Regions from separate parts of the Proteus faecis genome, predicted to be linked through region 1. Evidence: predicted binding sites of a transcription regulator. Region 1 holds the regulator's gene; each other region holds the start of a gene.

The links. Region 1 encodes CRP, which controls carbon source genes, mostly activating them, when cyclic AMP is high. Its sites were predicted from a motif close to ATGTGANNNNNNTCACAT; they were not measured.
Region 2: the regulator CRP is predicted to act here: its motif matches at 1,847-1,864, upstream of QSH13_RS15890 (NupC/NupG family nucleoside CNT transporter).
Region 3: the regulator CRP is predicted to act here: its motif matches at 7,341-7,358, upstream of glpT (glycerol-3-phosphate transporter).

The regions. Positions count from the first base shown of each region.
Region 1 is NZ_JASVWV010000006.1:205,380-215,573, forward strand. It holds gene argD (bifunctional acetylornithine/succinyldiaminopimelate transaminase) at 1-1,033, shown strand, start outside; gene crp (cAMP-activated global transcriptional regulator CRP) at 1,126-1,758, opposite strand; gene QSH13_RS10375 (OsmC family protein) at 2,071-2,478, shown strand; gene QSH13_RS10380 (phosphoribulokinase) at 2,568-3,437, opposite strand; gene QSH13_RS10385 (YheU family protein) at 3,503-3,724, opposite strand; gene QSH13_RS10390 (hydrolase) at 3,721-4,701, opposite strand; gene QSH13_RS10395 (LysE family translocator) at 4,801-5,406, shown strand; gene QSH13_RS10400 (SIS domain-containing protein) at 6,124-6,984, shown strand; gene QSH13_RS10405 (methyl-accepting chemotaxis protein) at 7,134-8,678, shown strand; gene QSH13_RS10410 (methyl-accepting chemotaxis protein) at 8,771-10,194, opposite strand, start outside.
Region 2 is NZ_JASVWV010000015.1:46,366-56,559, reverse strand. It holds gene ligA (NAD-dependent DNA ligase LigA) at 1-1,696, shown strand, start outside; gene QSH13_RS15890 (NupC/NupG family nucleoside CNT transporter) at 1,925-3,109, shown strand; gene QSH13_RS15885 (DUF3820 family protein) at 3,280-3,495, shown strand; gene QSH13_RS15880 (MarR family winged helix-turn-helix transcriptional regulator) at 3,498-3,938, opposite strand; gene QSH13_RS15875 (SDR family NAD(P)-dependent oxidoreductase) at 4,123-4,875, shown strand; tRNA gene QSH13_RS15870 (tRNA-Ala) at 4,936-5,011, opposite strand; tRNA gene QSH13_RS15865 (tRNA-Ala) at 5,039-5,114, opposite strand; gene gltX (glutamate--tRNA ligase) at 5,272-6,690, opposite strand; tRNA gene QSH13_RS15855 (tRNA-Val) at 7,009-7,084, shown strand; tRNA gene QSH13_RS15850 (tRNA-Val) at 7,124-7,199, shown strand; tRNA gene QSH13_RS15845 (tRNA-Val) at 7,243-7,318, shown strand; tRNA gene QSH13_RS15840 (tRNA-Lys) at 7,360-7,435, shown strand; tRNA gene QSH13_RS15835 (tRNA-Lys) at 7,474-7,549, shown strand; tRNA gene QSH13_RS15830 (tRNA-Lys) at 7,591-7,666, shown strand; tRNA gene QSH13_RS15825 (tRNA-Val) at 7,681-7,756, shown strand; gene QSH13_RS15820 (helix-turn-helix domain-containing protein) at 9,936-10,194, shown strand, end outside.
Region 3 is NZ_JASVWV010000011.1:109,267-119,460, forward strand. It holds gene QSH13_RS14255 (7-cyano-7-deazaguanine/7-aminomethyl-7-deazaguanine transporter) at 1-190, shown strand, start outside; gene QSH13_RS14260 (glycerol dehydrogenase) at 556-1,659, shown strand; gene QSH13_RS14265 (phosphoenolpyruvate-utilizing N-terminal domain-containing protein) at 1,720-2,865, shown strand; gene glpC (anaerobic glycerol-3-phosphate dehydrogenase subunit GlpC) at 3,045-4,238, opposite strand; gene glpB (glycerol-3-phosphate dehydrogenase subunit GlpB) at 4,235-5,542, opposite strand; gene glpA (anaerobic glycerol-3-phosphate dehydrogenase subunit A) at 5,532-7,190, opposite strand; gene glpT (glycerol-3-phosphate transporter) at 7,571-8,923, shown strand; gene glpQ (glycerophosphodiester phosphodiesterase) at 9,060-10,139, shown strand.

The DNA.
Region 1 (10,194 bases):
AAATCAAGCCTTGAAAGAACAAAGTGAAAAACTTTGGCATGTTAGTAATATTTTTACTAATGAACCTGCATTACGTTTAGCTCAAAAATTAATAGATAACACATTTGCAGAACGTGTCTTTTTTGCCAATTCTGGCGCAGAAGCGAATGAAGCAGCATTTAAATTGGCTCGCCATTATGCCATCACTCGCCATAGTCCTTATAAAACTAAAATTATTGCTTTTCACCATGCATTTCATGGCAGAACGTTGTTTACAGTATCTGTTGGTGGACAACCTAAATATGCCGATGGTTTTGGCCCTAAGCCCGCTGATATCGTACATGTTCCTTTTAATGATTTAGAGGCTGTTAAAGCAGTAATAGATGATCACACATGTGCCATTGTTTTAGAGCCAGTTCAGGGTGAAGGTGGCGTAACAGCAGCAACACCTGAGTTTATGAGAGGGCTACGAGAGTTGTGCGATAAGCATCAAGCTCTGCTTGTCCTTGATGAAGTACAAACAGGTATGGGGCGTACAGGTAAGCTTTTCGCCTATATGAACTATGATGTGACACCCGATATTATTACAACTGCAAAAGCGCTAGGGAGTGGTTTTCCACTCAGTGCGATGTTAACAACAGATGAGATAGCTTCTGTCATGGGCGTAGGGACTCATGGTACAACTTATGGTGGTAATCCATTAGCTTGTGCAGTGGGTAATGTTGCATTTGATTTAATTAATACATCTGAAGTACTTGAAGGTGTAGAAAAGCGTTATCAATGGATTGTGGATGAACTGGTGGCAATCAATCAAACGTATAATGTCTTTTCGCAAATTCGAGGACAAGGTTTATTGATTGGTGCACAATTGGCACCGCAATATGAAGGTAAAGCCAAAGAGTTACTCGGTCTTGCAGCCAAACATGGTTTAATGATGTTAAACGCAGGAGCCGATGTGATGCGTTTTACACCATCGTTAATTATTACTCAAGAAGAGCTACAAGAAGGAATGGTGGCATTAAAAGCGGCTATTGCAGAATTTGTAAAAGGGTAGTATCAACGAAAAACCCCATCAACGAAGATGGGGCTTATACAAAAGTATATCAATAGCCCTTTTATGGGCTATTGTTTGTTCGAGAGGGAAACTTAGCGAGTCCCGTAAACAACGATAGTTTTACCGTGTGCGGAGATCAAGTTTTGATCTTCCAACATTTTCAGAATACGGCCTACAGTTTCGCGTGAACAACCAACGATTTGACCAATTTCCTGACGTGTAATTTTAATTTGCATGCCATCAGGATGCGTCATTGCATCGGGTTGTTTTGCTAAGTTTAATAAGGTTTGTGCAATACGACCTGTTACATCAAGGAAAGCAAGATTACCTACTTTTTCTGATGTCGTTTGTAATCTGTTCGCCATTTGAGCAGAAAGGCGCATCAGAATATCAGGGTTAACCTGAATTAATTGGCGGAATTTTTTATAGGAAATTTCTGCTACTTCACAGGCTGTTTTTGCTCTAACCCATGCACTACGTTCTTGATCTTCTTCAAATAATCCAAGTTCACCGATGAAATCCCCCTGATTTAGGTAGGAGAGGATCATCTCTTTTCCTTCTTCATCTTTAATAAGAACAGCCACGGAACCTTTAACAATATAATAAAGTGTTTCCGCTTTCTCACCTTGGTGGATCAGCGTGCTCTTGGATGGATATTTGTGAATATGGCAGTGTGACAAAAACCATTCAAGAGTCGGGTCTGTTTGCGGCTTGCCGAGAACCATTCGCGTTATCCTCTGTACGTTAAATGCAGCCTTTCAAAACGGATAGGTTCCCTTTTGAGACAGCGTGCTTAAAAATCCTATCTTTACCTATTAACTTCCTGAGAACACGGTAAGTTAATATGGAATAGATTATAATAAATGAGAAAATAATGCATTGATCTTAACCACTATCATCAAGCAGATATTGTTTTTAACACAATTAGTGCATTAAGTCTCGTTTTACGCAGTCAGCATAATAAACCTATTTGCTAATTGCTAGTTGAATTATGAGAATGTACTCTTTTAGTTTCTGTCATCTTTAGGGGAAAATAAATGGAAGCGAGAGTTAAGTGGGTTGAAGATTTATCTTTTGTCGGTGAATCTTCATCTGGCCATCAAATTATGATGGATGGGAATTCAGGAGATAAAGCCCCAAGCCCAATGGAAATGGTTTTAATTGCTGCGGGTGGGTGTAGCGCTATTGATGTTGTAAGCATTTTACGAAAAGGTCGTCACCAAGTGACTGATTGTGAAGTAAAATTAACATCAGAACGACGTGAAGAAGCTCCTCGTTTATTTACTGATATCAATTTACATTTTATTGTTTCAGGTAAAGAGTTAACGGATAAAATTGTAGAACGAGCGGTTCAATTATCGGCAGAAAAATATTGTTCTGTTTCTTTAATGCTAGGAAAAGCAGCCAATATTACGCATTCATTTGAAATAAAAAATGCTGACTAATTTTGATATTTTAAAATAAAGTTTAATTTGAAAAATAATATCCCTTAATTAATGGGATATTATTTTTATAGAGATAATTTTTATTTTGGTTAACTTATCTTTTCGCCATTTAATAATTTTTTGACTAATGGCGCCATAATTAATTCCATCGCTAATCCTAATTTCCCTCCTGGTACAACAATCGTGTTTATTGTCGACATAAATGAGCCATGTAGCATTGCAAGTAAATAGGGAAAATCAATATCGGTTAAGCCTCGAAAACGAATAACAATAAAGCTTTCATCCAGAGTGGGAATTGCTTTAGCAGAAAAAGGATTCGAAGTATCAACAGTTGGGACTCGCTGGAAATTAATGTGAGTGCGTGAGAATTGAGGAATAATGTAGCTAATATAATCATCCATTGAGCGTACAACTGAGTCTCTTACTGCCTCTTGCGAGTGTCCTCTTTCTGTGGTGTCTCGAATAAGCTTTTGTATCCACTCTAGGTTTACGATAGGAACAACACCGACCAATAAATCAACATGTTGAGCTACATTATGCTCGTTGGTAACAACGCCACCATGTAATCCTTCATAAAAGAGAACATCAGTATTATCGGCTAAGGGTTCCCAAGGGGTAAATGTTCCTGGTAATTGATTGTAAGGTGTTGCTTCATCATAAGAGTGTAGATATTTGCGAGATTGACCTTGCCCAGTATCACTATATTGACTTAATGTTTTGCTCAGTAAGCTAAAATCATTTGCTTCAGGGCCAAAATAACTGATATGTCTACCTTGTTCTCTGGCTTTTCTTATCGCCATATCCATTTCGGGACGGGTATAGCGATGGAAACTATCGCCATCAATCAATGCGGCATTTGCATTGAGTTGTTGGAATATTTTACGAAAAGCTTGGCTTGTTGTGGTAGTTCCTGCACCACTTGAGCCAGTCACTGCGATGATAGGATGCTTGATTGACATAGGTTATCCTTTTGCTAAATAAGGTTGGCCCTTATTGATGGCGATGCATCGCTTGCTTTGAATAATTAATCAGAGCGAAACTGCGATGCAGGCATAATATTAACGCTCTCATGAAGTTCAGACCAAACCAACACGGCCTCACCAGATTTAAGTTGTTTTTTTACATCGGCGACTTTTTGTTCAAGCGTTTTCTCTTGGATACCATAATCAGTGCCTTCTCGTAAAACAAAACTTTCAATAAGATTATCAAGTGTCTCTGTGGAAAGCTCATTCCAAGGAATTATCATTGGGTTTTCTCCAAATAAGCGGATAACCAGTCAGGTATTCGGCTTTCAAGCCACATCACTGGTTTTGATAGTTTTCCACCAACAAATCCCACATGCCCACCAAATTCTGTAAGTTGATATTCAATATTATTGGGGAGTGTTCTGACATCAGGGATCACATCTGCAGACATAAATGGATCATCTTTAGCATGAATGATAAGCGTGGCTTTCTTTATTTTGTTTAATAAAGGTAATGCACTGCATTGGCGATAATAATCTAACGCATCTTTAAAGCCATGAATTTTAGAGGTAATAAGATCATCAAATTGGCGTAGTTTTTTGATGGATTTTATCGTCAATAAGCTGATCGGTAAGGACTCTGGATAACGAATAAGTTTTCGTGTTGCGTTATTTTTGAGTTCTTTTAACAGATACCATTGATAAAAACGAGAAAAGCCATGTTCAATTTTTGTTGAGCATGGTTCTAGCATTAATGGTGCAGAGACAATAACGGCCGCATCTACAACCGCATTTTCACCACTTTCCGCTAGATAATAGGCAAGCATATTTCCACCAAGAGAATAGCCAACCGCAGCTGTAGGTTGCTCACCCAATTCCTTTTTCAACCAATTTAAGAAGTAGCGAGCATCTTCCGTTTCACCTGAGTGATAAATACGGTTTTGTCTATTGGGTTCACCACTACATCCTCTAAAGTGCATCACAACACCTAGCCAGCCTCTCTCTTTTGCTGCGGTTAACATGCCGTGAGCATAAGGGCTACTAAATCCACCTTCTAAGCCATGAAAGATGACTAAGCGCGGTTTATTGAGTGCCGTTGTCGGATCTTCACTCCACGCTAAATCAACAAAATCGTTGTCTGGAAGATTGAGTCGTTGCCAGTGTGGCGTCAATTGTGGCGTTCTACGTACAATTCTTGGTAAGAGCGTCTGTAAGTGTGGATTTTTAGCCCAACGCATTGGATTAAAGTATTGAGACATATTTTCCGTCTATCAAAATGAATTAACACTTGTTTGCTAAATAACATACTGCTATTTTCGGTGAAAATAAAACGCCTGTCACATTTTTGAGTCTTTATCATGACAATTAGCCTTATTTCTTCCTTAACTATTTTCCTGTTTATTGCTGCGATAACACCCGGACCAAACAACTTACTGCTTACCTCATCAGGGGCAAATGTAGGCTTTAAAGGCTCGTTAAAACTAATGGCTGGCATTATGTTAGGTATGCAATGCGTTTTATTGAGCTCTGCATTTGGTGTTGCCACTTTATTGATAATTTATCCTGCTCTGCATATCGGATTGAAAATAGTTGGGAGTGCGTATTTGCTTTGGCTTGCTTGGAAAACCGCGGCATCATCTTATCAGCGTTTAGATATTCCAGCAAAAGCCTTACAGGCAGTAAGTTGGTTTCAGGGTGGATTATTGCAATTTCTAAATCCAAAAGCGTGGATGATGGGATTAGGTGCTGTAGGAAGCTTCAGTTTATCAGGCGATGCTTATTTTAGTTCGATTATTACTATTAGTATTGTTATGGTTATTGTTAATTTCGTTGCGGGTGTTGTTTGGATATTAGGCGGAACATTGATTAGCCTATTTTTACAAAGCAGACGTACATGGTTTATTTTCAATATCTTAATGGGATTATTAACGGCGCTCTGTGTACCTTTGATCTGGATAGAGTAAATTAATAAAATAGTTTAAAATCAATAATTAATAAAACTTTTTTGCTGTAAATAATGTTTTTTTAAGATTAGTTGAAATGATATCTTTTGGTATGTATCAAAAAAAGAGTATTCCGCTATAAAAAGAGAGAGCTACGATCGCCCACTGACACAATTATTCGTGTTAAAATACGACTTTATATAAACAGATGACTAAATTTTTAGTCGCGATGCTAATCCTATTATTTAGCTACTTGATTTTTTATTTTTTTATTATTTACATAATTTAAATGTAAAAATAACTATTTTATAGAGAATTATTTATTCTTTTTTGATGGTTTTCTTTTTAAAATAAATTATATTACGTTTATGTTTTTGAAAGGTTGTTAACTTAATGAAAATATTTGAAAATAATAAATAATTAAATGTAAATAGAATAAGCCTATATCGTCCTATTGACCTAAAAGAATAAATTATTATTAAAAAAAGAGAGAAAAATAAATTAAGTATTATAAAAATCTCGGGGCGATAAACATAGATTGGATTGAAAAGATAATTATAAAACAATTATAAAAATAAGTATTCCAATAATAAGGTAATTTCCCCTATACTTTATTATTGTTCATTTTCTATTTTTAATTGATTTTATTCTAAAAATTTAATTTTTTTAGGTAGTAAACGCTGTACCAAGAACTATTCCAGATATAACTATATAGAACTCGAAGTGGATATTGTCATTATGCCAACATTAACAAAAATTGCCTGGATAAAGCCAGGTATGGCTACAAATCAGCGCAAAATAGCAGACTATATTTTAGACAATCCGGAAAAAACAGTGACTCTTTCCTCACAACAACTTGCTCAAATTATGGGGGTGAGTCAATCGGCAATTGTTAAATTTAGCCAAAAAATAGGGTTTAAAGGTTTTCCTTCTTTGAAACTTGCAATCAGTGAAGATCTTGGCAGGAAAAATGCGAATCCAGGAACAAACTCTAATATATTACATAACCAAATAGATGCCGATGATAGTTTAGTTGTTATTGCTCAGAAACTCGCTCAAGAGAAAAGTAATTCAATTTGTGATACGACTCGTCAAATTAATTATCTTCATTTTGAAAAAGTCGTTCAGCTTATTGATGAAGCACAACGTGTTCAAATTATTGGTATTGGTGGTTCAGGATTAGTTGCAAGAGATCTAAGTTATAAATTGCAAAAAATAGGAATAACAACGCTGATTGAAACAGATCATCATGTACAAATATCTGTTGCTCAGATGTTAAGTCCAAAGGATTTACAGATTGTAATTTCTTATAGCGGTAAAAGAAAAGACATGTTGGTTGCGGCCTCTGTGGCTAAAAAACAGGGAGCTAAAATCATTGCTATTACAGGAGAAAAACATTCACCATTGGGCCAAATTTCTGATTATATATTAGAAACAATTGCGGATGAGGGGGAGTGGCGAAGCGCTTCAATCTCTTCACGTACAGCACAAAACACGATCACTGACCTTATTTTCATGGCGTTATTAAAGAAACGCGATGAGTGTGCGAAGACATTAGTATTGAGTTCACAGGCATTAATTAATAGCCTGGATAATTAAAAAATTTGAACTGATTCAAAAAACTAATATTTAAACATAGGTATTTACACTTATTACTAAAGTTATTCTCTTAACGGCCGAAACGATAGTTATTTAGGCAGTCTTTTTTTGTTGAGATGTTTTGATTTCAATATCGAGGAGAGTAACTAATGCGTAACAATCAACCGGTGACACAGCGAGAATACCCGGTATCTGAAAACGCAACACTGATGTCGACGACAGATCTTGATGGCAATATTATTTATGCCAATGAGGACTTTATTGAAGTCAGTGGATTTTCAATGGAAGAGCTTGTGGGGCAACCCCACAATATTGTTCGGCATCCAGATATACCTTCAGAAGTCTTTAAGGATATGTGGCAAACGTTAAAGCAAGGAGAAGTTTGGACTGGGATCGTGAAAAATCGACGTAAAAATGGGGATTACTATTGGGTAAGAGCGAATATCACCCCAATTATACGTCAGGGTAAAATTCAAAGTTTTATGTCGGTAAGGACTTCAGTAAAAAAAGAGGAAATAGCACAGGCTTCAGCACTTTATGCTGCATTTAATCAAGGTAAGTATCCTTCACATAGGTTTTTAAAAGGCGCTTTTGTTTATAAAGGATGGCAATGTTGGCGCTCATGGAATCAAACCATTTCATTAAAAAAACGACTCCGTTTTTTTATCCTATTACCCCTACCTTTCATGTTGTTAAGTGCATGGTTTGCTGGTTTATCGGGGTATGCTCTTTTTATGCATATTATGATTTTGCTGGTATTACTGATGGCAAATGAGCGTATTCTCTATTTTCAGCTTGTTAAGCCAATTAGACTGCTTAATGAACAAGCAAATCGTGTTGCAACTGGCGATGAACATAACGTTACCTATATAAATCGTATTGATGAAGTGGGTATGACACAGCGTTCAGTTAATCAATTAGGGCGTATGTTTCGTTGGTTAGTTAGTGATGTGAGCCATCAAATTCATCAAGTCGATATCTCTTGTGATCAATTAGCCGCAGGTAATCGCGATCTGTATGTGAGAACGGAGCAAACTGCCAGTAATGTTGAAGCAACTGCCTCGACCATGAATGAATTAACGACAGCGGTAAGCAGCAATAGTGAAACGGCGGGGCAGGCAAACAGTCTTTCTAATATCACTTGTGAGGCTGCGATAAAAGGAGGTAGTGCAATGGATAGTATTGTTAATACAATGAATGATATTGCGAAAAGCTCTGATCGTATTAGTAATATCATTGGTGTTATTGATAGCATTGCCTTCCAAACTAATATTCTTGCACTTAATGCATCTGTAGAAGCGGCTAGGGCAGGCGAACAAGGTCGAGGTTTCTCAGTCGTGGCAACCGAAGTCCGGGAACTGGCACAGCGTAGTGCAGAAGCGGCTAAAGAGATCAAAGCCTTGATCAGTGCTTCAAGTAGCAATATCAAAGTCGGTTCAAAGCAAGTCAATGAAACAGTCGGGACTATGGAAGATATTGTGGTGCATGTTAAAAATGTGACTGATTTAATTGGTGAAATTAGTCTTGCCTCATCAGAGCAGAGTGCGGGGTTAAAAGAGCTTGGTCGTGCGGTTGAAAAATTAGAATCGATTACGCATGAAAATGCGAATTATGTTTCCAAAGCCTCAATGATTTCAGGTGAAATGAAAGTACAAACTAACTACTTAGTTAGTGCAATCAATGTATTTCATTAATTTGTCATAAGTTAAAAAATAGAAGACACCGACTAAAAATAGGTGTCTTCTGTTTATCTAAATCACGTTTTTATTATGACCAAATTAATGGGTTAAAAACTTGTCCAATCATCATCTTCATCGTCATTTACAGTCGCTGTTTCTTTTGCCGATTTTCTCTCTTTCACTTCATCTTTGGCTGTATTTTTTATTTCCTCATTTTTTGTCTGTAGTAATTTTTCAGATGAGAACTGTTTTTCTCTTGCTTTGTGTTGTGCCTTTTTATTGAACTGTTCACTTTCCGCTGTTTTAAACTGTTCAACGATTTGCTCAAGATTACCTGCTTCTTCAGTCAATAAGCTGGCAACAGCGGAGGATTGTTCAACCATTGTTGCATTTTGCTGTGTAGCTTTATCCATTTCAGTGACAGCAAGAGACACTTGAGTAATACCTCGAGTTTGTTCTTCTGACGCAGATAAAATTTCAGTCATTGAATCTTCAACATGTTTTACAGATGTCAGTATTTCTCCCATAGAAATGCTAACTTGTTCAACAAGATCATTACCATGACGAACACGGCTAATAGAGGCATCAATTAGCTCTTTGATTTCTTTTGCAGCTTCGGCACTACGCTGTGCCAGTTCCCGGACTTCGGTTGCCACGACTGAGAAACCTCGGCCTTGTTCACCCGCTCTGGCTGCTTCAACCGCAGCATTTAACGAGAGAATATTGGTTTGGAAGGCGATGCTATTGATAACGGCAGTGATTTCACCTATTTTTTGTGAGCTATCGGCTATGTCAGTCATCGTTTTCACCATTCTATTGGTGACATCGCCCCCTTTGCTGGCAATATTGGAGGTTTGACTGATAAGGTGTGAAACTTCACGAGCACTTTCTGTATTGTTTCTCACTGTTGCTGTGAGTTGTTCCATACTTGAGGCGGTTTCTTCTAATGCACTCGCTTGCTCTTCAGTACGACAAGATAGATCGGTATTTCCTGCTGATAACTCTTGAACACCTGTATAAATATGATGACTTGTCCCTCGGATCGCATTCACAATTAATGACAGTTCGGTACGCATATATTGAATACCTGTAATTAATTGGTCGATTTCATTATTTCCTTTTGCTGTGACATCTTTATTTTCTAATAAATTTCCTTGTGAAATTTCCGACATATAATCGACAATTTGATTGATACGTAAAACAATATTTCGACGTATCCAAACTACAACAAGAATAGTGAAAAGAATAAAAATAAACATAAAGACAAAAGCTAAGACCAAGGAACGTTCATAATTACCTTGAGCGGCTTTTATTGCGTGAGTAACAACGTTATCACTGAGATAATCTGTTGCTTCATAAAGGGATTGAGTAAAGCGTTCATTGGTATTATGTGCATAAATAGATTGAAAACCGTAGTAATCGCGGATCTCTAGGCATGATGCAAGTTGATCAAGGTCGTAAAGTACACGATTAAAGAGTTTTTTCATGCTCTCTATTTTTTCGGGATCAAAATCGGCTTCTTCGGTAGCCG
Region 2 (10,194 bases), on a different contig from region 1:
CTGCTGTGAATTAAAATTAGATGGATTGGCAGTCAGTTTACTTTATGAAAATGGAATATTAGTGCAAGCTGCAACGCGTGGTGATGGTACAACAGGGGAAAATATCACTGAGAATGTGAGAACGATAAAAGCCATTCCACTACGCTTATATGGCGAAAATATTCCTGCTCGTATTGAAATTCGTGGCGAAGTCTTTATGAATGAAAAAGGGTTTGAATATTTAAATGAGGAAGCTCGTCGCACAGGTGGAAAAGTTTTTGCTAACCCTCGTAATGCTGCTGCTGGATCATTAAGACAGCTCGATCCCCGAATTACAGCAAAACGTCCATTAACCTTTTTCTGTTATGGTGTTGGGGTACTCGAAGGTGGAGAATTACCAACAAGCCACTATGCGCGTCTACAACAATTTAAAAAATGGGGATTGCCCGTTAGTGACGCTGTAAAACTTTGCACAGGTAGCAAGGCAGTACTTGATTTTTATCACCACGTAGAAGAGGTTCGCCCTAATTTAGGTTTTGATATTGATGGTGTTGTTATCAAAGTTGATGATATTGCACTGCAAGAAGAGCTCGGTTTTGTATCAAGAGCGCCACGTTGGGCCATTGCTTATAAATTCCAAGCTCAAGAGCAAATGACAATCATTAAAGATGTTGAATTCCAAGTAGGGCGCACTGGTGCTATTACACCTGTTGCACGTTTAGAACCTGTTCAAGTTGCAGGTGTTGTCGTGAGTAATGCAACATTACACAATGCTGATGAAATTGAACGCTTAGGGATACGCATTGGTGATACGGTAGTTATTCGCCGAGCAGGTGATGTTATTCCTCAGGTTGTTAGTGTGATTGAAGAAAAGCGCCCTAATGATGCTCAAGAAATTGTCTTTCCGACACATTGTCCGATTTGTGATTCTGATGTTGAGCGTATTGAAGGTGAGGCAGTTGCTCGCTGTACAGGTGGCTTAATTTGTGGAGCGCAACGTAAAGAAGCGCTTAAACATTTTGTTTCACGTCGAGCTATGGATGTGGATGGAATGGGCGATAAAATTATCGACCAACTGGTTGAGAAAGAATATGTCAAAACGCCAGCGGATCTGTTTCGTTTAGATGAAAAAATCCTATCGGGTTTAGAGCGAATGGGTGAAAAATCAGCTAAAAAATTGATCACTGCTTTAGACAAGGCTAAATCGACGACATTTGCGCGTTTTATTTATGCTCTTGGTATTCGTGAAGTTGGTGAAGCAACTGCAAGTGGATTGACAACACATTTCTCAACTCTTGATGCATTACGAAATGCGGATGTTGAAGCGCTAAAATTAGTCCCCGATGTGGGGGATGTCGTGGCTAAACATGTCGTTAATTTCTTCCAAGAGGAACACAATCGAACGGTTATTGATCAATTGATCAATGATGCTGGTATTACTTGGCAAGCACCTATTATTGTGACTCATGAAGTGGGTGAAAATCCTTTTGTAGGTAAAACCGTCGTGTTAACTGGCTCACTTTCACAGTTAACCCGTGATGAAGCAAAAGATAGATTAGTCGCGTTAGGTGCAAAAGTGAGTGGAAGTGTTTCTAAAAAAACTGATATGGTGATTGCGGGTGAAGCAGCTGGCTCTAAGTTAGTGAAAGCTAATGAATTAGGGATAACTGTTATCGATGAAGATGAGATGATACGATTACTTGAACAATCGAAATAATCATTCTATTATTTAATAAATGCTACTGGGAAACCGTCCTAGTAGCATTTTTCACTTAAGCTAAATTTACATTTAATGTTCCTTAAGTAACTTTAAAAGTGTGATCAACCTATCTTATTTAACAATTAGTGTGTATGTGGTTTCATGGTATTGTGACAAAAATCACATCCTAATGTTACGCGTTACATAAAATGCTCTACAAGATTTATTTTTATTTTTGGAGCATGCATGTCTTCTATCATTCACTTCGTTTTAGCACTCGCCGTTATTGGCGCATTAGCATTCGTTGCGAGTAACAACCGCAAAGGGATCCGTCTGCGTTATATTGTGCAGTTATTAGTTATTGAAATCGCATTAGCATGGTTCTTCCTCAACTCTGATGTTGGTGAAGGTTTTGTTCGTGGATTCGCTGGATTATTTGATCACTTATTAGGTTATGCCGCACAAGGTACTGAGTTTGTATTCGGTGGCATGATGAAAGGTGGCTTAGCATTCTTCTTCCTGAATGTTTTATGTCCAATTATCTTTATTTCTGCATTAATTGGTATTCTCCAACATATCAAAGTATTACCTTTCGTGATCCGTATTATCGGTACAGTGCTTTCTAAAGTGAACGGTATGGGGAAACTGGAATCATTCAACGCAGTGAGCTCACTGGTTCTCGGTCAATCAGAGAACTTTATTGCCTATAAAGATGTATTAGGCAAAATGTCTCAGCGTCGTATGTACACAATGGCGGCAACAGCAATGTCGACAGTATCAATGTCGATTGTTGGTGCATACATGACAATGTTAGAGCCAAAATATGTCGTTGCTGCTCTAGTACTGAATATGTTCAGTACTTTTATCGTCCTTTCTGTGATTAACCCATACTCTGTTGAAAATGAAGAAGACATCCAAATGGGGAATCTGCATGAAGGCCAAAGCTTCTTTGAAATGTTAGGTGAATACATCTTAGCTGGTTTCAAAGTTGCATTAATCGTTGCTGCAATGCTGATTGGTTTTATTGCATTAATCGCTGCAGTAAATGCGATTTTCAGTATGATTTTTGGTATTAGTTTCCAAGATTGCTTAGGCTATGTTTTCTATCCATTAGCATGGGTTATTGGTGTTCCAGAGCAAGATGCATTACGTGTTGGTAGTGTTATGGCAACTAAACTGGTGTCTAACGAATTTGTTGCAATGGGTAGCTTACAAGATATTGCGGCTGAAATTTCACCACGTTCTGTTGGTATCTTATCTGTATTCTTAGTTTCATTTGCTAACTTCTCTTCAATCGGGATTGTTGCAGGTGCGATTAAAGGTTTAAACGAAGTACAAGGAAACGTTGTTTCTCGTTTCGGTTTAAAATTACTGTTTGGTTCTACATTAGTAAGCTTTTTATCCGCAGCTATCGCAGGTCTGTTTGTTTAATCTCGAAAGATAAAATAGATAGGTAGCATGTGAATAAAATAACAATGTAAACTGCATCACTTGTTAAGCAAGTAATAGAAAATTAAGCAGTACCTTTTGGTACTGCTTTTTTTATCATTAAATTACCCTATAATTAACTCCATTCCTTCGATGACAATGTGGTAGAGAACATGTTAGAGAAACAGCACCTTATCGATATAGCAAACACACAAATGCCATTTGGCAAGTACAAAGGGCGTATGCTGGTTGATTTACCGGAAGAGTATTTATTGTGGTTTGCAAAGAAAGGCGAGTTTCCTGAAGGTAAGCTTGGTCAACTAATGGAGATGACCTTAGCAATTAAGATTGAAGGTTTAGAAGGGTTATTAAAGCCATTAAAGCGGTAATGTTAATTATTATCTATACCTGATTTTTCAGGTGTTAATGCATTAATAATTTTCTGACTTAATTCAATAAATAATGTTTGTTCTCCGAGTGTTAAACATTCACTTATTTTTTCTGCATTTTGTTTTCGACCTAATGCTGCTCTTGCTAAAAAAGCGCGACCCTCATCAGTTAAATGGGTAATAAATTCACGCTTATCTTTTTCAGAACGATTTTGTGCAATAAATCCTAAGGATTTTAATCCCCGCATAAATTTCGACAAATTTTGCCTTGAAATAGCTAAAGAATCACTCAATTGAGAAGGGGTTAAATCACCTCGTAAGCGTAATAATTCTAAAATATCATATTGACTCCACGTGACTTGCTCTGGGGTATAACGAGTTCGCTGCGCGACTAATGTACATTGTAATAATGACAATGCATTTTCTAATTCACACTTTTCCATAGCTACGCCACCTCATGAATAATATTAACTAAAGTTAATATTATCAGGTCATTCACTGCGAATAAACTTTATATTGATTAACCAAAGTTAATCAAATAGAATGATTATATAGTTAACTTTAGTTAACTACTTTTGGGGCATCTGATAAAATGCGATGCCATTGTTAAGAGGTAAAGTCGAAATGATGGACTACTTTAAAAATAAAGTGATTTTAGTTACAGGTGCAAGTACAGGTGTAGGTGAAGGTATTGCACAATTACTATTTCAACGTGGTGCAACGGTTTTTATTACAGGTCGGCATTTAGAGGAAATAACAAAAACAGCACAGTCAATTGATATAACAGGCAAGAAAGTCATTGCTTTACAGGCTGATATGACTTCTTTTTCTCAAGTTGAAGAAATGATTGAAACTATTATTGCTCAAGCGGGAGCATTACATGGCTTGGTTAATAATGCAGGGATCACGGGGCCTCACAATACATCTATCGTGGATTATGAGATTGAAGATTGGAAATCAGTAATTGATACAGATATCAATGGCGTATTTTATGGGTTGAAATATGGCATACCGGCAATATTAAAAAGTGGTGGCGGAAGTATTGTGAACCTTTCTTCATCTAATGGTATTGTGGGAATTGCGGGTATTTCAGCATATACAGCGGCTAAACACGCCGTGTTAGGGATCACTCGTTCAGCTGCGCTTGAGTTCGCAGACAAAGGAATTAGGATCAATGCCATTGGGCCTGGGTATGTTGATACACCAAGGATGCAGTTGTTACCAGATGAAGTACGTGAATGGATGGCGAATACACATCCAATGAAAAGGATGGCAACCAGAGAAGAAGTTGCTAAAACGGTTGCTTTTTTACTTTCAGATGAGAGCAGTTTCTCAACAGGGGCATTTTATGCCATTGATGGTGGTTACACTGCACAATAGAAATAAATAAAGTGAGAAAATAAAAAATCCCGAAGATTTCTCTTCAGGATCTTAAAATTCTGGTGGAGCTAAACGGGATCGAACCGTTGACCTCTTGCATGCCATGCAAGCGCTCTCCCAACTGAGCTATAACCCCACATATTGGATTGTTCTAGAAGTATATTGGTGGAGCTAAGCGGGATCGAACCGCTGACCTCTTGCATGCCATGCAAGCGCTCTCCCAACTGAGCTATAGCCCCAACATACTGGAACGGGCTTGATAATAGGCAACAAGCACAATACTGTCAATCAGTTAATCTCACATTATTTATTGATTGCTGAAAAAGAGTACAAAAAAAAGATACATTCCTTATTTTAGGGATGTATCTTTCTTGATAAGCAAGATTAACGAGTAAATTAAGCTTGGTTTTCTCTTTCAGTAATAAAGTCTAATGCTTTATTAATACGTGCAACGCTACGAGTTTTTCCAATCGCGTGAACGGTAACATCTAATCCTGGAGATTGGCCTGCACCAGTTACAGCAACACGTAATGGCATACCTACTTTACCCATACCTACTTCTAATTCATCAGCAGTATCTTGAATAGCTTGGTGAATATTTTCAGCTGTCCAGTCTGTAATTGCTGATAATTTATCGCGAACAACTTCTAATGGTTGACGAGCAACTGGGCGTAAATGTTTTTTCGCTGCTGTTTCTTCAAAGGTTTCGAAATCAACATAGAAGTAATGGCAACTTTCAGCCATCTCTTTTAATGTTTTGCAACGTTCACCTAATAATTTGATCAACTCAACTAATGATGGACCATTACTAGTATCGATATTTTGTTGTTTGATATGCCAATCTAAATGAACTGCGACTTTCTCTGCTGGCAGTGTATTGATGTAGTGATGGTTTAACCAGAGTAGTTTATCAGTATTAAATGCGCTTGCTGATTTACTGATAGCTTCTAAAGTAAAGTGTTCAATCATTTCATCAATAGTAAAGATCTCTTGGTCGCCATGAGACCAACCTAAACGCACTAAGTAGTTTAATAGTGCTTCTGGTAAATATCCTTCATCACGATATTGCATTACGCTGACAGCGTTATAACGTTTAGATAATTTTTTACCATCATCACCTAAAATCATTGATACGTGAGCATATTCAGGTACAGGCGCACCTAATGCTTTGAGAATATTGATTTGGCGAGGAGTGTTGTTGATATGATCTTCACCACGAATAACGTGAGTGATTTCCATGTCCCAGTCATCAATAACAACACAGAAGTTATAAGTTGGAGAACCATCAGTACGACGAATAATCAGATCATCAAGCTCATGGTTACTAAATTCAATTGGGCCACGAATTTTGTCATCAAAAATAACAGAACCTTCTTGTGGGTTTAAGAAACGCACAACATGAGGCTCATCAGCAGTGTGATTATGGTTACCACCACGGCAACAACCATCGTAACGCGGTTTTTCACCTTTTGCCATTTGATCTTCGCGGAGTTGTTCTAAGCGCTCTTTAGAGCAATAACAACGGTATGCAGTACCCGCAGATAACATTTGATCAATCACTTGGTTATAGCGATCGAAACGTTTAGTCTGATAATAAGGACCTTCATCCCAATTCAGATTTAACCAATTCATACCGTCCATGATTGCATCGATGGCTGGCTGTGTAGAACGTTCTAAGTCGGTATCTTCTATACGCAGTACAAATTCGCCCTTATTGTGACGGCTATATAACCAGGAATAAAGTGCGGTACGCGCACCACCAACATGTAGATAGCCAGTAGGACTTGGTGCAAAACGGGTTTTTATTTTACTCATTGGGATTGCCTTTGTACGTCTTACTTAATAGATAAGTAATCGTGATTATCAAAAAAACGAAATGGTTATCTTATTTTATCACTGGATGTTAATTCCTCAATGGCATTAAGCCTTTAACAGAGATAAAATTTTCAAATTGATGATTTTTTGTTTGACGAAGAGTATCCGTAGGATTATTTTGGTTAATTGCTGTGTCACTTATGGTGCTAAAAAAAGCATCTTGACTAAAAATAAAACGAACGATCATTTTCACAATAAAAAACTGATAAAAATCGTTGACTCATAGCGCAGTATCCCTATAATGCACCCCATCACGACGGGCGGTTAGCTCAGTTGGTAGAGCATCTCCCTTACAAGGAGGAGGTCGTTGGTTCGAGCCCAATACCGCCCACCATTATTTTCGTCGTGATAAGTTGTATGATTTAGTGTGATTGGGCGGTTAGCTCAGTTGGTAGAGCATCTCCCTTACAAGGAGGAGGTCGTTGGTTCGAGCCCAATACCGCCCACCAATTACACTAAAGCGTGGTAGTGAGAATTTAGTCATTATGAAGTGGGCGGTTAGCTCAGTTGGTAGAGCATCTCCCTTACAAGGAGGAGGTCGTTGGTTCGAGCCCAATACCGCCCACCACTTCATCCGGTTATTTCGCGCAATATCACACAGTTAGGTATGGGTCGTTAGCTCAGTCGGTAGAGCAGTTGACTTTTAATCAATTGGTCGGGCGTTCGAATCGCCCACGACCCACCATTCCTAAAAATACAACATAAAGTAGTGAACATTGTGACGGGTCGTTAGCTCAGTCGGTAGAGCAGTTGACTTTTAATCAATTGGTCGGGCGTTCGAATCGCCCACGACCCACCATTCACAAAATCACTTACAGATTTACGCAAAAATTATTAAATGGGTCGTTAGCTCAGTCGGTAGAGCAGTTGACTTTTAATCAATTGGTCGGGCGTTCGAATCGCCCACGACCCACCATTTAATAGTTCAGCGGGCGGTTAGCTCAGTTGGTAGAGCATCTCCCTTACAAGGAGGAGGTCGTTGGTTCGAGCCCAATACCGCCCACCACTTCTTTTTATACCTTCTTCTTTATTTTCCTCACGTTTCTCTAAGATAATCGATAAAAGCCATTTAGTTTTTAATAACTGTATGATGAAATCTAGTTATACTTTTAAACCTTAATTTTTCTCTCTCTGTGTCTGCTGCCTTATTACTTTGCTGACCGTCTTATCATGACTGTGTATTCCTACACGTGTATGCTTTCCTCCTCCTTATATTGAGCTCATTCCTTTATACCAAAGCAATACTTAGCTACTGCTCTTGTTTCTTTTGATCTATGAGTTACTAAGATTGTTTTAACTTGTTATTGCATTGTGCTTTCTGTGAAAAGAGAGCATAAGCCGGATTCTTTATTATTGCTTTTTTATCCAATCATGTTTTTAACATTTAAATTGGAGCGCTTAAAAAGAAGTTATTCTTTTATTGTTAAGTTAATCATTTTAGATCAGAGAGTTAACTCAGTAGAAGATATGTATTTATTTTTGAGTAGAGAACAAATTTTGAACTGAAAATATAAAAATAATGACTCTAATTGAAAAAGAAATATCTACTCCTTTTTAGTGTAAATATAGGTTTTTCCAGTTTATTCGTAAAATTAAACAACCTTAAATACACTGTTATCAATTATTTGAGCATTTTTTATGAGCAATATCTCTCATAAAATGAGTAAGTTAAAACATTTTAAGTCATCATATGAAAAATATGTGGTACACCTTTTTTAGGGAAAAGTTCAGAAGATGAAAAGACAAAAATTGGGTTTTATAGTTAATCTTTCTTACTTTTTATAACTCATTGAATGGCACTACCAAAAAGAAAGATTAATTATAATGATATTTTATCTTCTTTTTTAAAGATACGACAGAATGAGAGAGTTTACTTAACGTTTTAATTTAAAAGAGATTAGATTTAAAGTTTGATGTTTATCAATGTTTACATCATAATGCGCTGGATTATATATGATATAAAGCAAAAATCGCTTATTCCATCAGTAATTGATTTGTCCTAGAGTGGTTAATTTCATTTTTTACGAAAAATGGAGAAATTTGTGCATTTAGCAGGAATATAAATTATATAAAAATATTAATGTTTATTTTAGTCTAAGAATAACTCTTATATGGAATAGGTATAATTACTTAGGATATGAAATGGTTGATTTTTGTTTTTTTTAACAAAATTAGATCATGCTAAAGCTGATATTTAATAGTTCATTCCCTTGATGATTTGACTTAAGGTGTGATGATTGTTCTTTTTTTGCAATGTACCAAATGTGTGTATTTGAGTGAAAAAGAAAGAATAATATTGTGTCGTCATAACAAGAGCGGTTTTTATGATAATAAGTATGCTCTTCGAATAACTTACTGATAAAACAAAATATTTATATTAACACTCGACGTTTTTCTATTTCATAAAAAAGATTTTCAATCTAATTGAAAATTAAAATAAGTTATTCATTAATAAAAATTCAAAAAAAATGAGTAATTAGATCTATTCTTTATTTATTATAGTGTAATAAGGAATTGAGGAGCATGAAATATATTTAGCTGAAAGAGTAAGTGTTTATGCTTATATAAATTAATTAACAAATGTTTAAAATGTGATTTATATCTATATTTTAGTGTAAATCTCGTAACCTAATGATATTAAAGTGTAATATTGATTTTTTATAAACTTATCAGATTTCATTGATATTACTTAAGCTATTTAATAAAAATAAAAAAATCGTTACCTTTATGAGGTTAATTTATAATTTTAAATAAATTAGACTGACATAACTTGATTTATTTTTACACAATACCAATAATCATACTTTAAATTAATATAATTATAGATAATAATTCTAACTAATGAGTAAAATTTAAGAAAAAAAAAGCGTGATTTTATAAGTAAAATATTTTAACTACATGAAAATAAAGATAATATACCATTATCCTAAGTATTATTTACTAGTATGAGTAAATCATCTCACCTGTACTGTCTTTTTTTGACTGGTTGAAAGTGTTTGAATGCGTAGTATATTATTTACATATGATAAGTCATGTTTTGAATTGTAATATTTCTTATCTACTAAAAATAATATTTTATTAAAACAAAAAGGTGTCATCAATAATATATGTTTTTATATATTATTGCGCAGGAACACACCATTATAAATTAGATATCAATCAAAGTGAAAAGCGAGAACAATATTATGAGTAGCAAGTATCCAGTCGCTTATGCAGTTGGACAAAAAATTAAGTCATTAAGAAAATCTCAAGGTTATACTGTATTTCAGTTAGCAAAAGAGATTGATATTAGTGAACAACAGTTATTTCGTTATGAGCGTGGTGTAAACCGTATTGATATTGATTGCTTAGTTAGAGTACTTGAAGTACTAGGCGTTAATATTGGTAGCTTCTTTGAAGAAGTAACAGCTGGAATGTCTCAAGAAACTGAGCGTAATGAACAAC
Region 3 (10,194 bases), on a different contig from region 1:
TTTTTATCGTAGTACTGACGTATTTATGGCAGAGAATTGGATTGAAATTGCATTAGTTGACTACGTGTTTAAATTGACCATTTGTATGCTATTTTTCTTGCCTGCTTATGGTGTTTTATTGAATTTTATTTTGCGTTACTTTTTCGCACAAGAAAATCAAAAACAAGATTATGCTGAAATTCGCTCATAATCTGCCTCACCTCGCAAAAAAATAATGATTTTAATGTCATAATTCCAAACAATAAAGCTTCATAAGCTAATTTTATGAAGCTTTATTCTAAATGCAATAATTTATTATTTTACATAAATATTTCGTATTGTAATTAATTAGCATGATTAGTTAAATAACTCACAAAATATTACTTAAATATCAATATTAGGATGTTTTTTGCATGCTAATATAAAAACGATTAATTATTTTCAATGAAATATTTTATTCATCTATTAGACTGTTAATGTATTTAAGTTCATCTCCATAAAATTCAATGTCAATTGGGATGACAAGCCCCACCATAAGGATTTTTTACTCTCTTTTGCGAATAGTAGGAGTCTATTATGTTAAAAGTTATTCAATCCCCCGCTAAATATATTCAAGGGCCAGATGCGCTATACCATATTGGCAAATACGCAAAACCTTTTGGCGATAGAGCTCTGATTATTGCCGATAAATTTGTTATGGATCTCGTCGGAAGTACCGTCAAAGACAGTATGTCTCAATATGAAGTGAATGGGCACTTTGAACTGTTTAATGGTGAATGCACACACAACGAAATCAATCGACTATCTGAACTTGCAAAAGAACAAGCCTCTCTTGTGATCATTGGCGTTGGTGGTGGAAAAACATTAGATACAGCCAAAGCTGTTGCCTATAAATGCCAGCTTCCTGTTGTTATCTCCCCAACCATTGCTTCTACTGATGCCCCCACAAGTGCACTTTCTGTAATTTATACTGAATTAGGCGCATTTGATAGTTACCTTTTCTATCCAACCAATCCTGATGTGGTCGTGATGGACACAAATATCATCGCTTCTGCGCCAGCGCGTTTATTAGTAGCTGGAATGGGAGATGCTTTAGCAACCTACTTCGAAGCAAGAGCCTGTAGTAATGCTCAAAAGCAGACTATGGCAGGGGGTAAATCAACACTAGCAGCCCTAGCTTTAGCTGAACTTTGCTATAACACTCTTTTAGAAGATGGTTATAAAGCAAAACTCGCCGTAAGCCGTGGTGTTTGTACAGCCGCGGTAGAAAATATTATTGAAGCTAATACCTTCTTAAGTGGTATCGGTTTTGAAAGTGCGGGTCTGGCGGCCGCCCATGCCATTCATAATGGATTTACAGCATTAGAAGAGTGTCACAACATGTATCATGGTGAAAAAGTTGCCTTTGGTACATTAGTTCAATTAGTTTTAGAAAACAGTCCATTAGAAGAATTAGAGGAGTTCCTTGATTTCTGTATTTTGGTCGGATTACCTGTCACTTTAGAAGAGCTGGGTATCAATGCAACAGGTGATGAATTAAATGAAAAAATCATGGCGGTTGCTGAACTAAGTTGTGCTGAAGGTGAGACAATTTACAACATGCCATTTGATATCGATTCCGATAAAGTTTATGCCGCGATTTTAACCGCAGACCAATTAGGACGAGAATGGCTTTATTAAAGCCTGAGTAAACAGGGAGTGTTTATCTCCCTGTTTATATTTACAAAAAAAGGGGGCTTTATGGTCAGTATCGTATTAGTTTCAAAGAGCCTTACACTCGCTAATGGTATTAAAGAGCTCGTTAATCAAACTGTAAATCACCAAGTAAAAATTGCCATTGCGACCAACTATCAAACACCTTCTGATCTTGCTAATGAAGTGTCACCAGAAACTATACTTTCCACGATTAAAAAGTGTTATAGCAAACAAGGTGTACTGGTTTTACTCGATACTTATCATTCAGCACAAAATGCCGCACTCGCCATCGCTAATCTTGAGCATAACATTGCCATTAACGTCACATTAAGTTCGGCACCGATTGTTGAAGGTACCTTAGCTGCCGCCAATAGTATTGCGCTAGGAGCCTCGCTTGAGGAGGCAGAAAAGGCAGCACATAAAACCATTACAATTAAAAAACTGCAATTAGGCGAAAATCTTCTTAATTTTAATATTCTCCCTAAAAACACAAATTACGAACCAGTCAAAACACTCACCGCACCGGTTTGGCTATACCCTTATCATCGTTTCGTGATCCCTCGTAAAAAAATATCCTCCCATTTATTACTTGAGGAGCAAAAACGCCTCGTAAAAGCAATTGAGCGATCTAAAAAGGATATAGACTGGTTAACTGAAGAAGCGCATAGCAAAATTGGTGAACAATATGCCCATATTTTTTCTAGTCACCGCTTCTTATTAGAAAATACCGAATTACAACTGACTGTATGCAGTATGATAAGTAAACATCACTGCAATGCTGAATTTGCCTTACAGCAAACATTCATTGATTTAATAGATACTTATGCACAAATGGATGATGATAATATGCGTGCTCGTGAAAGTGATTTAGATGATATTTTATCTCGATTACTACGCTATTTAACCTCTGCTCCTCCTCCAATCTCGGATCCTCCTTATACAAACACAATTCTGGTGACAAAACAGCTTTCTCCCTCCACGTTGATGGCTCTTGATACCAATAAGATTAAAGGCATTTTATTAAGTCATGGCAATCCACTGTCTAATACAACTGTGTTAGCCAAAGCATTAGATATTCCAATTATTAACGAGGCGGGAAAACAAGTGCTTTCATTGACTGATGGGCAAAATATTACACTTAAAAAAGTCCAAAATATTTGGTTTTATCAAAACACCTATATCTCTCATTAAAAATAAAAGTATTTAAATCACAGGTGATCCACAGTATCAGGTTATTTAATTTCCTGATGATCTTATGTTTCACATCTTTTTTATTTTAGTAAAAAAAGGGAATAAAAGATCCTCTTTTATTCCCTAGCTACTTGTTATCTTAGTAATCAATTACTTTTTTATTATCTAATAGGCAATACTTATAATGCTCTTGCCAATAAACTAATGGGGTGTTCACATTTTTTCGTTGTTGACATCTCAATTTGCCATTTACAAGTTTCACAATCCGTTATTACCAAATCACAGCCACTCTCTTCAATTTGGCGGAATAAGCCCGCGCCAATGCCTTGAGCAACATCGTAGTTTTCAGATTTAAAACCGTAAGTTCCAGCAATACCACAGCATTGAGAATCTAAAACAATCACCTCAACACCAGGGATACGTTTAATTAAATCAATGGAATAGGCTGTCCATCCCATTTTTTCCATATGACAAGGTGTGTGATACACCACTTTTAGTGGGGTGTGTTTCAGTGGTAATTCACGCCCTTCTTCTAATAAGCGATAAATATAACGTGTCGCTAATTCAATATTTTCACGTACTTTTGATGTATCAACATCAAGAATATGTTCATACTCATCACGAATAGTGAAAGTACAAGTTGATGATGTTGCAACAACAGGAATATTGTTTTCAACAATTTTTTCTGTTAGTGATTCAAGGTTGACAGCCGCTTGTTTTTTAGCTTGCTTAACAAAACCATTCGCAATTAATGCAACACCACAGCATTTTTCGCGTTTTAATAGCTGAACACCAATCTCCATTTTGTTAAATACTTTAACTAAATCTTTCCCTAATTGTGGGTGGTTATAGTTAGCATAACAACCATGGAAGAAAGCAACTTGATCTTTAAAACGCGCTTGCTCTTCAACTTGCTTTTTCATCCAGGTTCTAAATGTACCAAAAGAGTATTTTGGTAATTCGCGACGATGGTCTATTTTAAGTGTTTTATCTAGGATCTTACGTACTGGTTTTAATCCTGTGATCGTATTTACTATCGGCGCCATTGGCGTTGATAATGTTCCCATTAAATCCGTATGACTTAAAATAGCATCACGAAGTTTTGGCGTTTTTGTATTGTACTTCAATTTTGCACGCGAAATGATGTCACCAATCTTCACATCTGACGGACAAGCAACTTCACAACGCTTACAGTTAGTGCAATATTTCAATGCTTCATCATAAAGCATTGGATCTTTTAAACGTAAACGCTCACCATCTGGGCCGGCTTGTTTAGGACCTGGATAAAGTGGATTTACTTTTGCAACTGGGCAATAAGTAGTACAAACAGTACACTTAATGCACGCTTCAAAGCTGTTATCATGTAAACTCATTGTGCTGCCTCCACAACCGCAGATGTGGTCTGTTCTGATTTATTGTGCTGTAAAATTTGTTGCGCTGCATAAAGTGCGCTGATCATTGAAACACCTGCGCCACAACCTTCATTAAGAGGGTCAAACCCACCTAATACAGCACCTACAGCGTAAACATTCTCTAAGACTTCACCATATTTCATCGGTCTTAATTGACTATCTGTATCCACACCAAATCGCATATAAGGCTGTTTTGCAAAGACATTCACTTGTGTCCACTCATTGCGTGGTAATGTCTCTAGCAAATCAAGTTCCATCAAAGGTTCATAGACACGATCAAACTCTGCAATTAATCCATTATTGAAGAAACTGCCCGTTGCCAATACAACGTGCTCACTACGAATAGGAATATCAGTATGGTTTCGAGTATGAATACCTGTAACTTTATTACCAATTAAATCAACTTGTTCTGCACGATCACCTGGCATAATTAAACCGCCCGCTTTTTGGAAACGCAGTTTTAATGCTTGATGTAAACGAATGCCTAATAGTGATGGTGGCAATGTCGGTAATAAACAGATAGGTTTACCTACCAGCTGTTGAAGTAGCGTCACGGGTTCTTCAGCATCCAGCCCAATACATGCAGGTAAAATAATCGCTTCAACACTATCATCGATATGCTTTTTCAACTCTTCCGCTAACGCTTTAGTGTTTTCAGGCTTATCTAAATAGCGCGCAATATTGACTGCCCTAAATTCACTTGGATTATCACGTAATCTATCTAATAGCGGTAAGTGAATATGATAAGGAATAGACTCAACACCTTGCTCATTCAGCGTATTGCTTGCAAATTGTGGCTGAAAATCTAAAAAGCCTTCAATTCCAACAACAGCTAACTTTTTCCATGGCAACGCTTGATCAATACCATGAGTTGGTACACGTTTTGGACTCATCCAACTCATACGTGAGCGCCCAACAGGGGTAATACGATAATGGTTTTCATCACCATTACCTTGATATTCAAGATATTCTGTACTTGATAATAATGCTTCAGCCTGTTCAATTAAAATTGAAACTTGCGATTGTCCCATACGACTATAAGGATGTTTCGGGGCAAGCTCAGCCAATGTTGCCAACGCTTTTTTAGGTTGAGTCACTAACGAACCATCAGGAAGGTGAGTTAATAGATCTAGTGAACCTGATGAAAAATGTAGTGCACTTTGGCCATTACTGATAATTGCGCAAGACTTACCCGCTTCAGCAAGACGAATACCTGCGGTTAAACCGGCAAGTCCGCTACCTATAATGATGACGTCAAATTTCATTATCTGCCTCCGCTGAAGTTGCTTTATCAATCATATCAGCATCTAAACCACATAAACCTTGGTAAACCCAGCTGGTGAATTCACTCTCACGTAATGCATTACCCCAAGCAATTGGTCGAATACCTTTCCAACGCTCATTTAAGAAATGAGCAAGCTGCTGCTCTGACTCGTGAGGAGTAGTGACTTGTAAACGGTTTAATAAACCTGCGGCACGACACGCACAAAGCTCACCTTGACATGTTCCCATTCCTACCCGAGTACGACGACGTAAATCAAGTAAGTTATTGACAGTTAAAGAGTTAACAGCATAGCGAACTTCCCCCGCAGTAACGGCTTCACATTCACAGACTAAACTCTTATCGCTACGCTCATTGCTCAATAATTTATTGGCTAAATCACCGTGGCGATAAACCGCAGAGCCTCGAATTGGTGCGGGTAATGAAACAACACTACGTAATGCTTGCTCTGCAGATTGACGGGAGCCCGGTAAGGCTTCCTCTGCTGTTGTACATTTAGCAGAGACATTTAATTTTTCGCAGATTTTATCTGTTGCCCATTCAGCCATTAAACGGTAAGTCATTAATTTACCGCCAGTAATTGTAATGAAACCTTCTAATCCATCACGTTGAGCATGGTCGAGTAAAACAATACCACGGCTCACATTACGACCGGATGGATCATCATCACTTGCAACTAAAGGACGCACACCTGCATAAGCACGCAAAATTCGAGTTTGAGCCAGTTTTGGCGCCAACATTGAACCTTCACGAATAAGAATATCGACTTCTTCAGGAGTGACATACATATTGTCAATTTCATCGTAAGGTACGCGTGTTGATGTTGTACCAATCAATGAAATGGTATCGCCAGGAACTAAAATATCGGCATCAGCAGGCTTACGACAGCGATTGATCACCATATTGTTAATACGATGACCCAAAATCAATAATGCGCCTTTGGCTGGGAACATACGCACTTTTAACTCGCCATATTCCGCAATTTTTTGCCCCCAAATTCCACCAGCATTTGCCACTATTTGCGCACGAATTTCATACAGTTTTTTCGCTTGATGATCGTAAACTTTCACACCTTTAACACGGTCACCTTCACGAATAAGCCCAACAACTTCATGATAAGTCAGGACTTGTGCACCATGTTCACGGGCATCTAACATATTTGCTGCAGTTAAACGGAAAGGATCGACAGTACCATCAGGTACTTTAACTGCACCGATTAAATTCGGGTTAACAGATGGCTCTAAGCGAATAGCTTCTTCAGGTGAAATCGCTTGAGCATCAATACCTGCAGCTTGGCAAGATTGAATAAAGGTCTGTTGAAACTCTAAAGAATCTTCAGGAAGGGTAATAAAAAGGCCATCCGTTTTTTCAACACAGTGACGAGCGACCCGTTTCAAAATCATGTTTTCTTCAATACACTCACGCGCTGACTCTGGGTCTGTTACTGCATAACGCGCACCACTGTGTAACAATCCATGATTTCGACCGGTTGCACCGGTTGCAATATCATGTCTTTCTAGCAGGACGCAACGTAATCCACGGCGTGCACAGTCTCTTGCCATGCCTGCACCGGTTGCTCCCCCGCCAATAATAATGACATCAGTTTCTGTCACTGGTGAACCGCTCATCATAGAGATGCCCTCTCACATTACATTCAGCAAACGCTTATTTATTCTTTAGCGTTAATTATAGTGTATAAGATACACAAAAAATGTGGTTAATGTTTGATAATGAGCAAAAACGAAAGAGAAACGCTCACGAGTGAAAAATTAAAACCACATATGTGATACTAATCACAAATTATTTAACAAAAAGTATTTGATAAAGTTAACATATCACTCAAAATTGCACATCTTGAAAAATTATTCGACAACTGAGTAATACCTCACAGTAAATTTGATTGTATAAGTTTACTATTAAGTTCGTTAAAGAAAATTTTTTGATAACTTCGTTGTTCGTTTTGTCATTATTTAATATCAACATATTAAAATAAAAGCCATCGGAGGCTAATATGTTAAGTCTGTTTAGACCTGCGCCACATAAAGCGCGTTTGCCAAAAGAGCAGATAGATCCCGTCTATCGTCGTCTGCGTTGGCAGATCTTTATGGGAATTTTCTTCGGTTACGCTGCTTATTATTTAGTAAGAAAAAACTTTGCGTTAGCAATGCCTTATCTTGTAGAAGAAGGTTTTTCTAAAGGTGACCTAGGTTTTGCTTTATCAGGGATCTCGATTGCTTACGGCTTCTCTAAGTTTATCATGGGTTCATTCTCTGACCGTGCAAACCCTCGTTATTTCTTACCTGCAGGTCTTATTTTAGCATCCGCAGTGATGCTAATTATGGGCTTTGTACCATGGGCAACTTCGAGCATTATGATTATGTTCGTTCTGTTGTTCCTTTGTGGTTGGTTCCAAGGTATGGGTTGGCCTCCTTGTGGACGTACTATGGTGCACTGGTGGTCACAGAAAGAACGTGGCGGTATCGTTTCTATCTGGAACTGTGCGCATAACGTTGGTGGTGGCTTACCTCCATTACTATTCTTATTAGGTATGGCATGGTTTAACGACTGGAAAGCAGCGTTATATATGCCAGCATTTGCAGCAATTTTAGTTGCAATGATTGCATTCGCATTAATGCGCGATACTCCTCAATCTTGTGGTCTTCCTTCGATTGAAGAGTACAAAAATGACTACCCACCTGATTATAAAGAAACAGACGAGCAAGAACTGACTGCAAAAGAAATCTTTATGAAGTATGTGTTCCCTAACAAACTTCTGTGGATGATTGCAATCGCAAACGTGTTTGTTTACTTATTGCGTTACGGCGTACTGGACTGGTCACCAACATATCTGCGTGAAGTAAAACACTTCGCAATGGATAAATCATCATGGGCTTACTTCTTATACGAATACGCAGGTATTCCGGGCACACTGCTGTGTGGTTGGATGTCGGATAAAGTGTTCAAAGGTAACCGTGGTGCAACAGGTGTGTTCTTTATGACCTTAGTTACTATCGCAACTATCGTATTCTGGATGAACCCAGCGGGTAACCCGAATGTTGATATGGCGTGTATGTTAATCATCGGTTTCTTAATCTACGGTCCTGTTATGTTGATTGGTCTGCATGCGCTTGAGCTTGCACCGAAAAAAGCAGCAGGTACAGCAGCAGGCTTTACTGGTCTATTCGGCTACTTAGGTGGTTCTGTTGCGGCAAGTGCTATCGTAGGTTACACCGTTGACTACTTCGGCTGGGATGGTGGCTTTATGGTCATGATCGGCGGTAGTGCACTGTCTGTTGTATTATTACTTATCGTGATGGTTACAGAAACCAAACACAAACGTGAAATGCTTCAGAAGTACGAATAATCGCTAACTGATTATTTATGAAATTAGTTAAATCTCATCTCTAAAAACCAAGCCACATCAACTATTTTGATGTGGCTTTTTTTATTGCCAACTGTACATAACTTTATTGTACGTAGAATTAAAATGGAGCTGCTTTATGAGTACATCTTTTAGAATAAAACCGTTAGTTGCAGGCGTTCTTTTAACTCTATCTTTAAGTGCAATCGCACAAACGGCAAGTGATAAGGTCGTTATCGCTCACCGTGGTGCAAGTGGTTATTTGCCTGAACATACGCTACCAGCCAAAGCATTAGCTTATGCCCAAGGCGCAGATTATCTTGAGCAAGACTTAGTGATGACCAAAGACAACGAATTAGTTGTTTTACATGACCACTATCTTGATCGTGTAACAGATGTGGCTGACCGTTATCCTAATAGAGCAAGAAAAGATGGTCGTTATTACGCCATCGACTTTACGCTTGAGGAAATTAAAGGTCTGAAATTTACTGAAGGCTTCGACATTGTTGACGGTAAAAAAGTCCAAAGTTACCCAAATCGTTTCCCTATGGGTAAATCAGATTTTCGTATACATACTTTCCAAGAAGAAATTGAATTTATCCAAGGTCTAAACAAATCTACAGGCCAAGATATTGGTATTTACCCTGAAATTAAAGCGCCTTGGTTCCATGAACAAGAAGGCAAAGACATTACCACCAAAGTATTGGAAGTCCTTAAACAGTACGGTTATACAAAAAAAACCGACAATGTTTATCTGCAATCATTCGATGCTAACGACCTAAAACGCATCAAAACAGAGTTGATGCCAAAAATGGGCATGGATCTAAAACTTGTTCAGTTAATTGCATACACTGACTGGAATGAAACCTATGAAAAACAGCCTGATGGTACATGGACAAATTACAGCTATGAGTGGATGTTCAAGCCAGGAGCAATGAAAGAAATTGCAACTTATGCAGATGGAATTGGTCCTGACTACCACATGTTAGTTGAAGAGAACTCAACACCAGAAAAAGTCACATTAACGGGTATGGCGGCTGATGCCCACGCCAACAAACTCACCATTCATCCATTTACTGTTCGTATTGATAAACTGCCTAAATACGCAAAAGATGGTGATCAGCTATACGATATTATTTATAACCAAGCTGGTGCAGAAGGTGTCTTTACGGACTTCCCTGATTTAGGCGTTAAGTTCCTACAAAAACAAGCTAAATAATTCAAAATACAGCTTGAAGTATAACGAGTATCCTACCCTTTTTTAAAAGGGTAGG